Regions from separate parts of the Neobacillus sp. C211 genome, predicted to be linked through region 1. Evidence: riboswitches for the same ligand, from Rfam matches in the RefSeq annotation. Region 1 holds a riboswitch; the other holds the start of a gene.
The links. A riboswitch is a leader RNA that binds a small molecule or an ion and turns the genes downstream of it on or off. The one in region 1 is predicted to bind thiamine pyrophosphate.
Positions count from the first base shown of each region.

Region 2: it holds a riboswitch for thiamine pyrophosphate, as region 1 does, so the genes downstream of both, ACSU6B_RS03700 (thiamine phosphate synthase) here and thiC (phosphomethylpyrimidine synthase ThiC) in region 1, are expected to answer to the same signal.

Region 1 covers NZ_JBPXRO010000011.1:123,480-131,531, forward strand. The annotation lists gene ACSU6B_RS12575 (spore germination protein) at 1-956, shown strand, start outside; gene ACSU6B_RS12580 (Ger(x)C family spore germination protein) at 953-2,161, shown strand; TPP riboswitch at 2,338-2,452, shown strand; gene thiC (phosphomethylpyrimidine synthase ThiC) at 2,595-4,379, shown strand; gene ACSU6B_RS12590 (serine protease) at 4,400-4,567, shown strand; gene ACSU6B_RS12595 (small acid-soluble spore protein H) at 4,796-4,975, opposite strand; gene madM (malonate transporter subunit MadM) at 5,280-6,044, opposite strand; gene madL (malonate transporter subunit MadL) at 6,025-6,438, opposite strand; gene ACSU6B_RS12610 (GntR family transcriptional regulator) at 6,736-7,386, shown strand; gene ACSU6B_RS12615 (ACP S-malonyltransferase) at 7,424-8,052, shown strand, end outside.
Region 2 covers NZ_JBPXRO010000003.1:24,249-32,300, reverse strand. The annotation lists gene queC (7-cyano-7-deazaguanine synthase QueC) at 1-644, shown strand, start outside; gene queD (6-carboxytetrahydropterin synthase QueD) at 648-1,124, shown strand; gene queE (7-carboxy-7-deazaguanine synthase QueE) at 1,121-1,849, shown strand; gene ACSU6B_RS03705 (DUF1284 domain-containing protein) at 1,969-2,385, opposite strand; TPP riboswitch at 2,563-2,671, shown strand; gene ACSU6B_RS03700 (thiamine phosphate synthase) at 2,792-3,430, shown strand; gene thiO (glycine oxidase ThiO) at 3,414-4,544, shown strand; gene thiS (sulfur carrier protein ThiS) at 4,555-4,758, shown strand; gene ACSU6B_RS03685 (thiazole synthase) at 4,760-5,527, shown strand; gene ACSU6B_RS03680 (thiazole biosynthesis adenylyltransferase ThiF) at 5,524-6,540, shown strand; gene ACSU6B_RS03675 (aldo/keto reductase) at 6,626-7,468, shown strand; tRNA gene ACSU6B_RS03670 (tRNA-Ser) at 7,671-7,761, shown strand; RNA gene ssrA (transfer-messenger RNA) at 7,771-8,052, shown strand, end outside.

The DNA.
Region 1 (8,052 bases):
GTGTTATTTTAGGCGGGCTGATCGCGATAATCGCAGGGGTGATCATGGTCAAATTATGCCAACAGTTTCCCCAAAAAACAATTTATCAATACAGCCGTGAAATTGTAGGAAAATGGGTGGGCGGGTTACTTAGTTTACTTATAGTATGTTATTTTCTTTTAACTTCCGGGTTTCAACTCCGTTCAATGGCGGAAGTAATAAGGTATTTTTTGCTGGAAGGTACCCCTCTCTGGGCAATTATGATGCCATTTATGTGGATAGGTCTTTATCTGATCATAGGTGGTATCAACCCGATTGCCCGCCTGTTTGAAATTGTATTACCTATTGCGATTTTCCTTTTTTTGCTAGTAGCCCTTATGAGCTTAAAAATATTTGAGATCGATAATTTACGCCCGGTAATAGGGACTGGTTTCATCCCTGTGCTAAAAGGAGTAAAGGCGACGACTCTCGCATTTACAGGTCCTGAAATCCTGCTGGTCATCATGGCGTTTATGCAACAGCCGAACAAAGCAATCAAAATGGTTCTAGTTGGAATTTCCGTTCCATTATTTTTTTATGTGATAACAGTTGTGATGGTCATTGGAGCGTTATCCGTCGATGAAGTGGTCACGAGGACATGGCCAACACTTGATTTGATACGAAGTTTTGAGATAACCGGTTTGATTTTTGAACGGTTTGATTCTTTGTTGCTGGTGGTATGGATTATGCAAATGTTTACTACCTTTACCATCAGCTACTACGCAGCTGCTTTAGGGCTGGCTCAACTTTCGAAAAAGAACATTAGTTCAGTTATGTATGGTTTACTTCCGCTTATTTACGTCATTTCCATCACCCCAAAAAATATCAATGATCTATTTAAACTTGGGGATATCATTGGCAATATTGCATTGTTTTTATTTGGTTTACTACCACTTCTCCTTCTTATTATCGCGAGATGGAAAGGAAGAAAACAATGAAGTTACCTCATAACAATATACGATTTATCTTGGCTTCACTGTCTGTCCTTTTACTCTTTTCTCTTACAGGCTGTTGGAGCAGTCATGAAATTGAAGAGCTAAGCTTAGGTGTAGGGGTGGCATTCGATATAGGGAAGAAGTCAACCATAGAGAAAAAGATAAACGAACAAGATGAAGGCTATTCCAAAAAAGATCAGATTACTACAACTTATCAACTTATTACCTCACAATTAGCAAGTTCAATGAGTAAAGAAGGGGGATCGCAACAACAATCTTATGTTAATATTTCTGAAACGGGAGATTCCATCCTTCAAGAGGTTCGTGAATTATCATTAAGAACGGATCTTCCTTTTAATGCCAGTCACATGAAAGTCATTGTAATCGGTGATAGACTTGCACGATCGTATAGTTTAGATCGATTACTTGATCAATATCTTCGGGATAATGATTTTAGACCAAGCTGCCTTATGTTTATTAGTAAAGGGAGAGCTAGCAATACCCTAGTATCAAAGAAAGCAGGAGAAGTTCCAGCATTTCGTCTGTTTGGAATGGTAGATAATGCCTTTCGAACGACAAGAATTTTGCCTCCTATCTCGATTATTAAATTAGACGGTAAGCTGAAATCAGGATCCAGTTTTCTTTTGCAAAATGTCATTTCGGAAAATGGTGAAGTGAAATTTGCAGGAGCTGCCGTGATAAAAGGAAAGACAAAAAAACTGCGTGGTTTTTTAAATGAAGAGGAATTGGATGGGATAACATGGATAACAGGCAAGGGGAAAGGCGGTTTGGTGAAAAGTTTTGATAAACAGACTAGTGGGCTAATCGTATATGAGATAGATTCTATGAAAAGTAAAATCACCTCTCATGTTAAGGGAAACAATATCTCTTTTGATGTAAACATCGAATCAGAAGGGAGATTATCTGAGAATTGGGTGGTTTCAGGAAACTCTTTTGATAATACATTTCTAAAAAGGGCAGAAGAATCTACCGAAAAAGAAGTAAAACGATTAGTTGATCATACGATTAAAAAAACGCAAAAGGAATATCGAGTAGACGTTGCTGGCTTTGGAACCCGTTTAAGAATTGAGCATCCGAAAGTATGGGAAAAGGTCAAAAAAGATTGGGATAAAACATTCAGTGAGGTTCCAATTTACTACAACGTAAAAATAACAATCAAAGATTATGGAGCGTCAGGTCACAAGTAAGCCTTCTTTTTTAGGGTACGAAAAAAGAATTATACTTCTTAAAACCCAAGCAAGAAGAGATCTAAACTTTCTCACTTCACAATCTAATTATAATATCTAAACAATACTATATCACTTTAAATAATATTATGTATTTCATTTTAACCGATACTCATATATAATATTGTTAATTGAATATAAATAACTAGGGGTGCCCAATAAGTTGGGCTGAGAAAGAAACACGATGAAGTTTCTTGACTCTTGGGACCTGATCTGGATCATACCAGCGTGGGGAAGTTAGAATAGACAGTCTTCAATGCACCTATACTTCTGCATACATATTAGCCGGGTCCAACCATTTATGGGCCCGGCTTTTTGATGTACTTTTATACGCTTTTCCACTTGTTATGTTCTGTATCTCGTCCTTTATATTCAAAAAAAGGAGAGATTTATTATGTCAAAGACTTCATTAAACGAACAAAACATTTCCATCATGTCTAGTTTTCCAGGCAGTAAAAAAGTATATGTAACAGGTTCGAGACCGGACATTAAAGTACCAATGCGTGAAATTGAGTTAAGCCCGACAACAGGTGCGTTTGGAGAAGAGGAAAACCTTCCAGTTCGCGTCTATGATACAAGCGGTCCTTATACGGATCTAAATTATTCTGTTGATATTACAAAAGGTCTTCCTGCCATTCGAAGCACATGGATTCATGAACGAGCAGATGTTGAGGAATATGAAGGTCGAGAAATTAAACCTGAAGATAATGGGTATAACGATCAAAATGATCCTCGTGCCAATCATAATGTGTTTCCTGGTTTAAAGCGCAAACCATTACGTGCAAAAAAAGGGAAAAATGTCACACAGCTTCATTATGCTAAAAAGGGAATTATTACTCCTGAAATGGAGTTTATCGCCATAAGGGAAAATATGAAACCTGAATTTGTGCGTGATGAAGTGGCAAAAGGTCGAGCGATTATTCCTTCTAATATCAATCATCCAGAGTCAGAACCTATGATAATAGGACGTAATTTTCATGTTAAAATTAACGCGAATATTGGCAACTCGGCTGTTTCATCCTCCATCGAACAAGAGGTTGAAAAAATGACATGGGCCTCGCGCTGGGGTGCCGATAATATTATGGATCTATCAACAGGTAAAAACATTCATACAACAAGGGAATGGATTGTTCGAAACTCAGCAGTTCCTATCGGCACCGTCCCCATTTATCAAGCACTTGAAAAAGTAAATGGTGTTGCTGAAGATCTTACATGGGAGGTTTACCGTGATACCTTGATTGAACAAGCGGAGCAAGGTGTTGATTACTTCACCATTCATGCTGGTGTTCTTTTACGATATGTTCCATTAACGGCAAAACGGTTAACAGGTATTGTATCCCGCGGTGGATCAATCATGGCACAATGGTGTTTACACCACCATAAAGAAAGCTTTTTATATACTCACTTTGAAGAAATCTGCGAAATAATGAAGTCTTATGATGTTGCATTCTCTTTAGGGGATGGTTTACGTCCTGGATCTATTGCAGATGCCAATGATGAAGCGCAGTTTGCAGAATTAGAGACTCTTGGAGAGCTAACAAAAATTGCTTGGGAACATGATGTTCAGGTAATGGTTGAAGGACCTGGACACGTACCTATGCACTTGATTAAAGAAAATATGGATAAACAACTAGAAGTGTGTCAGGAAGCACCATTCTACACACTTGGACCTCTTACGACTGATATAGCACCTGGTTATGATCACATTACATCTGCTATTGGGGCAGCAATGATTGGTTGGAATGGTACAGCTATGCTTTGTTATGTAACTCCTAAAGAACATTTAGGTTTACCGAATAGAGAGGATGTTCGTGTAGGGGTTATTACTTACAAAATTGCCGCCCATGCTGCTGATTTGGCAAAAGGACATCCAGGAGCCCAAAAAAGAGATGATGCCTTATCAAAAGCTCGTTTTGAATTCCGTTGGAGAGATCAGTTTAATTTATCTTTAGATCCTGAACGAGCGATAGAATATCATGATGAAACTTTACCTGCGGAAGGTGCAAAAACAGCACATTTCTGTTCAATGTGTGGACCAAAATTTTGTAGCATGAGAATCTCTCAAGATATTCGTAATTATGCGAAAGAAAACAAACTTGATACGAAGGAAGCTATTGAAACAGGTATGAAGGAAAAAGCTAAGGAGTTTAAGCAATCTGGGGGCAGCATATATCAGTAACTTTCTTGGGAGGTTATACGATGAATGTTCAAAAGATTAACGAGGAAATTACGCAAATGAAAACTAGCCTTGCTTTTTTAGAGGAGCGTTTAAAGGAAATTCAGCAAAATTGTGATCATCATTTTGATGGCGATCAATATTATGAAAAATGTTTGAAGTGTAATAAGGTAAATGTATTATATTATTAAACAAAAACCGACAAGAAGATAATCTAACAAGAGGGTATTAAAAAGATAGCCATGTAACCTTACCTTGATTAATATCGGGGTAAGGTTTTTTAGTTTTTTCTATAAATTCCCATAGTAAAAACTATAATCACTTTATATTATTACAAATGCGAAACGGAACTTGAAAACACCACTTTGAAGTGATGTTTTCTTAGGAACTATGCTTTCACTTGAAGAAGATTTAACTAATTAATGTTCTATTAGGCTTGATACGGAAACACTTTGTTTACTATTTGGTTCATCGAGAGAGTGGATTGTAGTTGTTCCGTTTTGTTTGTCAACATGCTCAATATAGATACGTGTTCCGTTATACGTTACATTAGCCATAGTCGATGAATTAGAAATTTCCTGTGCTCGTTGTACGTCCATGTCACGACCTCCTTTCCTTATTGAAACATTTTAAGTATTTCCTCTGAACTACTTGTTATACGTATATGGGCCTGTTTATAAATTTTCATGAGTGCCAAAATACGAGCATTAAAGCGATCGATTCGCGAGAAAAGGGGTTCGGAATGAAACCATTCCGAACCCCTTTTGTCGACAAACTGAGAGCCTCTCCATAAGGAAAGGCTCTTTTTTTTTACTAAAAGAATTGAAAAGGTTTTGAACAGTTCTCCACCAGAAAAAAACATTGTTAATGAGTATAAACAATTACCAGTAGAAAGTTAATTAATCAAGCAAAAATTGCTTTTGTTATCAAAAATAATACTGAAGGGCCAAGCAGGCAGCCTAAGCCAGTATAAAAAGTGGCGGTTACTGCTCCGTAGGGAACCAGCTTTGGGTCTGTTGCGGCTAATCCTCCGGCGACGCCGCTTGTTGTTCCCATTAATCCTCCATATACCATTGCCGTGCGCGGGTTGTTTAATCCGATATATTTTGCTACAAATGGGGTGCCGATCATCGTAAGGATTGATTTTACAAGCCCGGCTGCAATACTTATAGTAATGACTTCAGAGCTTGCCCCTATTGCTGCACCTGTAACCGGACCCACTATGTAGGTCGCTGTCCCAGCACCTATCGTGGTTAAGCTAACTGCGTCTTTATATCCGAACGCCAATGCAATACATACTCCGACAATAAAGGAGAGTATCACACCAATAAACAGAGATAAGACTCCATTTACTCCAGCCTTTTTAATTTCACTGAAGTTGGCCCCGAAGGCAGTGGCAACAATCGCAAAGTCCCGGAGCATTCCGCCGCCCATCAGGCCGATTCCTGTAAAGAGGCTTATGTCTGCAATTCCTTTCTCTCCCCCTGTAATTACTCCTCCGATATAAGCAAGCAAAAGACCGAGGGTGATGGCAATAGCTGATCCGTGAATCCGCCCTTTTGTTAACTTGTCAGAAATGAAATATGAAAGATACATAGTAAAACCAACAATGGCAAAAGAAACAATTAAACCATTATTTTGAAATATACTACCTAATGTTTCTAACACGCTGTTCGCCTCCTATCATTTCACTTTCATGAGTCTCATTGATCGTACCGCCCCTGCTAAGAAGGGGGACAACTGCCCAACTAATAAGTACTACGACCACACCTGCAGTAATCGCAAGTACTCCTCCGTCAAGAGCTGCTACAACATTTTGCTGTGCCGACATGGCAACAACAATCGGGATGTACATTCCACTCCAAAAAGCCAGTCCTTCTTGCGTCTGTTTGTTTAACTTTTCTTTCTTTTTCAGGTATTCCACAATCAGAATCAGCATCAGCATGGCAAATCCGACACCGCCGACATTTGCGTCAATCCCCAGTATGTCTCCGAGGAGATCTCCAAAAAATACCCCTCCTAAAAAGCAAATAGATAATAAAGCGACACCAAAAATGATCATAGAATTTCTCCTTTTCAATTTTTTTGCTTTAGACTAAAGAGACAAAAGCTATAACGCGGAGAAAACAAAACAATGCTGGCCTAGACAAAGAGGGGAGATTGAAAGATCAAGAGATGAGTAAGCGTTTCCAAGATAAGAATCAACAGTCGACTGTATTCTAAAATCCATAATAAAACGAAAGAAAAGAAAGTGTCAATTCATTTTTAAAATTTTCTAAAAATATTGAATTTTCTAAAGGTGGTGGTTATAATAATAATCGACAGTCGACCAAATTTTCTTTGAGGAGGAGACAGAGTCATGGAATCTCGTAAAATTAATGAAAATGCTCTATCAAACCATATAGCTGAACATATTACCGAGCAAATAATTAAGGGGGAGTTAGTACCAGGGGAAAAACTGATCGAACATATTTATGCAGAGGAGTATGGAACAAGCCGTGCGCCAGTACGGGAGGCCATTTATTTACTGTCAATTGAAGGTCTTGTGGAGAGAATACCGCGGAAGGGAGCGGTTGTAAAGGACTATACAGAGAATGAAATCTATGACCTCCTTGAAATACGTAATATGCTTGAAACGATGGCCATCGAACGGATTCAGAGAAACGGAACGGATCATGGATGTCTGCAAAAAATGGCTGCTATTTTGAGAGAAATGAAGGATATTACTGATGTTCATCTGTATACCCAGTTAAATCACTCCTTTCATATGAAACTTGTGGAGATGAGTAAAAGTGTAACAATTAAAACGATGTATTCCCGTTTGGGCTGGCCGCTGCTTAGGGTCCAGAGTCTTTCATTCGCAAATAACGGAAACATTGAAAAATCAGTACACGAACACGAAATGTTAATTGACCTTTTAACAAAGGATAATATAGCAGAGGCTGCCAAACTCTTAACTCGCCATAATCAGGATGTTATTTCTAGTATTAATAAAAAGTTTGCTCAATAGAGTTATATTGACTGGTGCCTAAAAAGGGGTATGAAAGATGAAACTAGCATTCTTATTTCCTGGCCAAGGATCCCAAAAGCCGAATATGCTTCATCATTTACACGATCACCCTGTAATTTCAGAGGTTATGCATCAAGCTGGTGATATTCTTGGAGAAAGCGTATACAAGTTGGATTCGATGGCTGCATTAGAGTCGACGACTTCGGTTCAGGTTTCATTGTTTGTTTCGTCAGTTGCTGTTATAAAAGCATTTGCATCCGAAGGTGTACTCCCAGACATTGCGGCAGGCCATTCTGTCGGCGCTTTCAGTGCAGCGGTCGCATGTAAGGCGATTGATTTAACTGATGCTGTCAGAATGGTGAAGCTTAGAGGACAATTGATGGAGCAGGCCTTTCCATCAGGTTATGGGATGGGGGTTATTACAGGAATCGACGGACGTACGATGAAAGGAATAGTAGAAACATATTTTATCGAAAAGGATCCTGTTTACGTAGCAAATATTAATGCACAAGATCAAGTTACGATTTCCGGTTCCATTGCGGGAATCGACAGGGTTATCAATCATGCAAGGGATAGAGGGGCTAGAAAAGCGGATGTCCTAAACATTAGTGTACCTTCACATTGCCCCTTACTCCGGCCGGTTTCAGTTTCTTTGTACGAAGAACT
Region 2 (8,052 bases), on a different contig from region 1:
AAAAGGCAATTGTTGTGTTTAGTGGTGGACAAGACAGCACCACTTGTTTATTTTGGGCATTAAAGCAATTTAAAGAAGTAGAAGTAGTTACGTTTGATTACAATCAACGGCATAGTTTAGAAATTGAATGTGCCAAAAATATAGCCAATGAACTTGGCGTGAAACATCATATTTTAGATATGTCGTTATTAAATCAACTAGCCCCTAATGCGTTAACACGTTCAGATATTGAGGTGACTGATGGCGGCGAAGGGGAACTTCCGTCGACATTTGTGCCAGGCCGTAATCTGTTATTCCTAACCTTCGCAGGGGTTTTAGCACGTCAGATCGGTGCCAAGCATTTAGTCACTGGTGTTTGCGAAACAGATTTCAGCGGATACCCAGATTGTCGTGATATTTTTATCAAATCACTGAATGTCACTTTAAATCTATCGATGGATGATAATTTTGTCATTCATACGCCATTAATGTGGTTAAACAAAGCAGAAACATGGGCCATGGCAGATGAATTAGGTGCGTTTGAATTTGTTCGTGAAAAAACATTAACTTGCTATAATGGTGTGATTTCGGATGGATGTGGAGAGTGTCCAGCTTGCGTCTTAAGAAAAAGAGGGCTCGATGACTTTCTTAATGGGAGGTTTTAAACGATGGGTTTTAGAATCGTTGATAAACTTCAGAAGATAAATGAGGACATTCAACCTCATCAATTAAAATATCATTCAAAGCGTGTACTAGTGAGCAAGGAATTTACCTTTGATGCTTCACACCACTTGCATTGCTATGAAGGGAAATGCAAGAATTTGCACGGCCATACGTACAGAGTTATTTTTGGATTAAGTGGTTTTGTTGATGAACGCGGCTTAATGATCGACTTTGGCGATATTAAAGACATTTGGAAAAATGAAATCGAAATCTATCTTGATCATCAATACCTAAACGAAACCCTTCCATCGATGAATACAACAGCCGAAAACATGGTTGTCTGGATATATGAGAAAATGAAAGAAGCCTTAGCAAAAGAAGATCGTAGGGACCAATATCATGGAGCAAGAGTGGAATTTGTCCGTCTGTTTGAAACTCCAACAAGCTACGCAGAAGCGAGAAGGGAGTGGATGGAGGAATGAGTAAGATTCCTGTATTAGAAATTTTTGGCCCTACCATCCAAGGAGAGGGCATGGTCATTGGTCAAAAAACGATGTTTGTTCGGACGGCCGGCTGTGATTATTCATGCAGCTGGTGTGATTCTGCATTTACATGGGATGGCAGTGCCAAGGAGGATATTCAGCAAATGACCGCTGAAGAAATTTGGGATGAATTGAAAAGAGTCGGTGGGGACAATTTCTCGTTTGTGACGATCTCAGGGGGAAATCCGGCGCTGTTGAAAAACTTAGATGTGTTTATTGATTTATTAAAAGAAAAAGACATCAAAATTGGTATTGAAACACAAGGAAGCATATGGCAGGACTGGTTCTTAAACGTCAATGAACTGACCATTTCACCTAAGCCGCCGAGCTCCAACATGGTAACCAATTTTGAAATATTAGATTCTATTTTTCAAAATTTAAACGACAATGATTTTAAACATAAAGTAAGTCTAAAAGTAGTTATCTTTGATGAAACCGATCTTGAGTATGCGAAAAAGGTTCATAGCCGCTATGCGGATATTCCTTTTTATCTCCAGGTTGGGAACGATGATATTACGAATTTCAATAATAATGAATTGCTTCAAAAACTACTGTTGAAATATGAGTGGTTAGTCAATTGTGTGGTCGCTGACACTCAATTGAATGATGTAAAAGTATTACCACAATTACATGCGCTTCTTTGGGGAAATAAGCGGGGCGTGTAAGGACAGGGACCATGGAGGACCATGGGGACAGTTCTACTGGCTTTCTGGGACAAGGAAAGAGATTAAAAAAGGCCAAAAGAACCGTCCCTGTGGGCATGTGGGCATTGAATAGATGAAGCTTATTGAATTTTTCTTAAGCCCTTCCTATCATGAATCTCTCGAATACCTTCCTCGCAAACCCCGTAAGAACGCCAAGAACAAGTTTCACAGACAACTTGAATATCGGCGGGGATGACATGTTTTAGGATGCGGGACTCTATTTCCTCCCATCTAAGAATTTGTCCGATTTTAAGGTTCATTTTGTCTAAAATAACGGCATCTCTTTCATCGATCTGGTCGTCTTGGCAATGGTATTCACCTGAATTAGGGAACTTTTCACACAACTGATCTGGTCCCTTTACAAGCAGAATCAACGTTTTTGGGTTGTTTCTCAAGGTTTGATGCAAAAGCGTCATATTTTCCACGTATTCTTGGGAATAGCCCATTCCCCGATACCCTAGAAGGCAAAAAAGATGATGTCCTCGTAGCTTATACATTATTCTCCCCCTGTTTGTTTACTCCATTTAGATTTTAAAAGTAAACTATAATTGTAATTTAGTTAACATCTATAGGGTTTATTCTACCATAAATAAGAAAAACATTTGACATTTCTACCCGAAGTGTTAACATTATTCTTGCAGGGAAATCATTACATGAAAATTACATAAATGACGCAAATCCGCTAGAGGTGCCTTTTTAAAGGGCTGAGATTGAAGTACGACTTCGGGACTCTATGAACCTGATCTGGGTAATACCAGCGTAGGGAAGTGGAAAACGGGATATTTGAAGAACGTATGTTTCTATTTCGAATTTTCGACCACTTTCTTACTTAAAGAAAGTGGTTTTTTGTTTTTCACTTTAGGCCTTCGATCTTCGGAATCTGCTTAAAAGGGGGGAACGGGTATTTCAACTAGTATAAAAGATAAAGAGATACATATTATCTCCAATGGGAAAATGCCAATTGAACAGTTATGTGAAATTGTAAGCGAAATTCATCCATATATAACCGCGATTCATTTGCGGGAAAAACAAAAAACAGCCAAGGAACTTTTCCAGGCCGTCCAACGGTTAACAAATGAAAACATCCCACTATCAAAGATTATCATTAATGACCGAGTCGATGTTGCCTGCGTTACAAGGGCTAGAGGAGTTCAATTAGCCTTCCATAGTTTAGATACTGCGCTTGTGAAAGAAAACTTTCCTCAGTTTTTGCTCGGGAACTCCATCCACTCCTACGAGGAAGGACAACAAGCAAAAGAGAATGGTGCTGATTACGTGCTATTTGGCCATGTCTTTCCTTCGCAATCAAAACCGGGTAAGACCCCAAAAGGACTAAGGGAATTAGCAAGGCTCACCCAATTAGACATCCCGGTAATAGCCATCGGCGGGATCACACCTGAAAATACGGGGCAGGTACTTCAAGCAGGATCAAAAGGAATCGCAGTTATGTCAGGAGTTTTAGATGCTCCCGATCCACTAGCAGCAGTTAAGGCTTACCTAAATGTATTAAATGGAGATGAACAAAGTGGAAAATTCATTTGATGTGGCCATTATCGGTGGCGGAATTATCGGGTCCTCGATTGCCTATCAGCTTGCAAAAAGGGGAAGAAAAGTCGTCGTGATTGAGAAGGGACGAGTGGCTTGCCAAGCGTCCAGTGCGGCTGCCGGAATGCTGGCAGCACAAGCAGAGCTGGAACAAGACGGTCCCTTATTCCAGCTGGCTTTAAAAAGTCAAGCGATGTTTTCAACGCTCGCAAGTGAGTTATTTGAATATACAGGAATTGATATTGAGTATGTGAATAAAGGCATGGTGAAAATTGCCGAAACCGAAGAAATAGCACTCGAGGTAAAAAAACAGGTCTCCTTTCAAAAAAAATGGGATCCAACCATTACCTGGCTCGATGCAACAGAAGTACGTGTGCTGGAACCATCTCTTTCACCAAGTGTAGCTGGAGGGATGTATCTTCCCCGTGATGGGCATGTGCAACCAGCGAAGTTAACAAAAGCCTTTGCTAAATCCGCGGAACATTTTGGTGCCAAAATATGTGAAGAGACGGAGGTTCTTTCTTTTGTCTATGAAAACGGTCAAGTTAAAGGGGTAAACACCAGCAACGGCGTCATCCATTGTGAACAGGTGGTTGTTGCCACTGGAGCTTGGGCGGCGAAATTAATGCAAGAATCAGGAATCGATATTCCTGTGTATCCGGTTAAAGGAGAATGCTTTTCGATTAGAACAGAAAGGCCGATCATTAACTCGACCATTTTTTCCGACAAACGTTGTTATTTAGTACCCAAACAAAATGGGGAAATTTATATAGGTGCGACTGTGATTGAAAATACCTTTGATACCAAGGTAACTCCTGAAGGGATTGCTACATTGATAGAAAGAGCGACTCAATTAGTTCCACAGATTAAGGAGGCAGCATGGGAGCGAGTATGGGCTGGAGTCAGACCGCAGACAGGCGATGGAATCCCTTATATGGGCGAGCATCCAAGCTGGCGTGGGTTGTTCGTGGCAGCAGGCCATTTTCGAAATGGAATTTTATTAAGCCCGATTACAGGGGAACTAGTTGCGGACCTAGTGTCAGGTAGCTTACTAGATCAGGAACTACTCTCTGCTTTTCACCTAGAACGGCACAAAGAAACGGTTAGTTAGGAGGTATACCATGAAGGTAGTAGTTAATGGCGAGTGGATCCAATTACCCGACCATATCGTATCTGTTTCAGATGTTCTCAAACATCATGACATCCAAGATAAGGTCGTTGTTGTGGAAGTGAACGGTGAAATATTAACCAGGTTAGAGCACCAAAGTACGAGAATATCAGATAAAGATCGAATCGAAATAGTCCATTTTGTAGGAGGCGGTTGACATGTTAAAAATAGGTTCTTTATCCTTTCAATCTCGTTTGTTACTAGGTACGGGAAAGTATCCAAGCTTTGAAATCCAAAAGGCAGCAGTGGAAGTGTCGAAAGCAGAAATCCTCACGTTTGCGGTGAGACGAATGAATATTTTTGAACCAAGCCAGCCGAATTTTTTAGAACAGCTCGACACTCAAAAATATAAGCTTCTGCCTAATACTGCTGGAGCAAAAACAGCCGCAGAGGCGGTCCGGATCGCAAAACTAGCGAAAGCTTCAGGACTATGCGATATGATTAAAGTGGAAGTGATTGGCTGTGATCGCACCTTGCTTCCTGACCCGATTGAAACCCTTAAAGCAACGGAAGAATTAGTGAAGGAAGGATTTATTGTCCTCCCCTATACATCCGATGACGTGGTTTTAGCTCGAAAGCTCCAAGAAGTGGGCTGTCATGCGGTCATGCCTGGGGCCTCGCCCATTGGATCCGGTCAAGGGATCATCAATCCTGTTAATCTAGGCTTTATTATCGAGCAAGCGGTCGTACCTGTGATTGTGGATGCTGGTATTGGCTCCCCAGCTGATGCAGCATTGGCGATGGAATTAGGTGCTGATGGGGTGTTATTAAATACGGCTGTTTCAGCAGCAAACGATCCGGTCAAAATGGCTCGAGCCATGAGTTTAGCGATCGAAGCGGGACGATTAGGCTTTGAAGCCGGCCGAATCGAGAAAAAGAGATATGCGACAGCCAGCAGTCCCAAGGAAGGAATGAGTATCGGGTGAATCGCTACTCACGACAAGAACTATTTTCACCGATTGGGAAAGACGGACAGCAGCTAATTTCCATGAAACATGTACTTATCATCGGAATGGGAGCACTCGGTTCAGGAAGTGCCGAAGCCCTTGTCCGTGCTGGAGTAGGGAAACTAACCATTGTGGATCGGGATTATGTCGAATGGTCGAATTTACAGCGACAGCAGCTCTATGCTGAAGAAGATGCCAAAAACCGAATTCCCAAAGTCATCGCAGCCAAAAACCGCTTAACAGCGATTAACTCTTCGGTGCTGATTGAGGCAATCATTGGTGATGCCTCCGTCACCGAGCTTCTTGACTGGGCTCAAAATGTGGATCTGATGATTGATGCAACCGATAATTTCGAAACAAGAATGATCATGAATGATGTAGCACAAAAGGTGGGCATCCCTTGGATTTACGGGGCATGCGTGGGAAGCTACGGCATATCCTACACGATTATTCCAGAAAAAACACCTTGCCTTGCTTGCTTACTTGAAACCGTTCCGCTAGGCGGATTAACCTGTGACACAGCTGGAATTATTAGTCCAGCTGTAAACATGGTCGTTGCGTATCAAATAAGTGAAGCCTTGAAAATTTTGGTTGGCGATCTGGATTCTCTTCGGAGCAAACTCGTGTCTTTTGACTTGTGGAAAAATCAACATAGTACGATCAAGGTAGATAAATTGAAAAAAGAAGATTGTCCAACCTGTGGGAAAGAACGTTCCTTCCCCTATTTAGCTTTTGAAAATCAAACCAAGACAGCTGTCCTCTGTGGAAGAGATTCTGTTCAGATACGTCCTGCGCTTCCCGCCTTGCGTGACTTAGTAGCGTTAGAAAAATTATTGGCAAATCAAGGGGGAACAGTACAGAGAAATCCGTATCTATTATCATATACAGCGGATCCGCACCGATTAGTCATTTTTAAAGACGGAAGGGTGTTAGTCCACGGAACCAAGGATATTTCCGAAGCAAAGGCACTATACCATCGATACTTAGGGTAATGAAAACCATTGGAGAAGAAGTCTTTCCATGAAATGTTACCAAAATTATGATAAACTTGATAATTATGGAATGGAGTGATTAATGATGGATAAATCAATTCCAGAAATTACACTTAATGATGGGCTTACTTTGCCAGTAATCGGTTTGGGTACATATAAGCTAAGAGGGAATGATGGTGTTCATTCGATCTTAAGTGCAATTGATATGGGATATAGACTAATAGATGCTGCTTATAATTATGAAAATGAAGGCACGGTTGGGGAGGCTATTAGACGCAGTTCTGTTCCAAGAGTAAAATTAAAGATTACATCGAAACTGCCCGGTCGCTATCAAACCTATGGCAGGGCGGTTGCGACCATTCAAGAATCGTTATTTCGAGCAAATCTAGATTATTATGATTTATATCTCATTCATTGGCCAAATCCTAAACAGGATATATATTTGGAAGCTTGGGAAGCATTAATTGATGCTAAAAAATGGGGGCTTATTCGTTCGATCGGTGTCTGTAATTTCTTACCTGAACATATAGAGCGTTTAGAAAAAGAAACAGGTGTGAAACCTAGCATTAACCAAATCGAATTACACCCATTATTCAATCAAGCACCACAAAGAAAATGGCATGAAGAAAATAACATTACAACGGAATCCTGGAGCCCAATAGCTCGAGCAAATGAAGTTTTCCAAAATGATACCCTTCAACAGATTGCCGATCATCATAACAAGTCTATTTCACAAATTATTTTACGTTGGCACTATCAACTTGGGGCCATTGCCATTCCTAAATCATCATCTCCTGCAAGGCAGCTTGAAAATATATCTATTTTTGATTTCTCCTTAGATGAAATAGAAATGAGTATCATTTCAGGATTAACTCGCCCTGATGGCAGAATAAACAACCAAGATACTGCAGAATACGAAGAATTTTAAACCGTATGAACTTGCGGCCTCATCCAATCATAAGAGAGGCCTTATTTTTTTAAAACAAATATTCTAATATATGTTAACCAAAAGTTCTAATGATGTAACTAGTACTTTTGAACTACCAAAATTTACAGCTATCATCCATTTAGCAGACATGATATATTTCTCTTGTAAGTTCTTAACGGAACTGACGGTAAGCTTTTATTACAGAGAAGTACTCAAGTGGCTGAAGAGGCGCCCCTGCTAAGGGTGTAGGTCGGGTAACCGGCGCGAGGGTTCAAATCCCTTCTTCTCTGCCATTATATAATGGGGATGTCTAGGTATCGACAGGGATAGTTTGAGCTTATATGGCGAGTCGAGGGAATCGTCCTCGTAAAAACGATAAAGCCTTATAACTGGCAAACAAAACAACAACTTCGCTTTCGCTGCCTAATAACAGACGATAGCGGTTCCTCCCTCCATCGTCCATGTGGTAGGGTAAGGGACTTATGATAAGTGGACTACGCCGAATTCCACCGTCTGAGGATGAAGGAAGAGACTAACCAGACTAACTGCTTCAATGCCTGTCAGTAGGCTAACGAAGTAAGTGA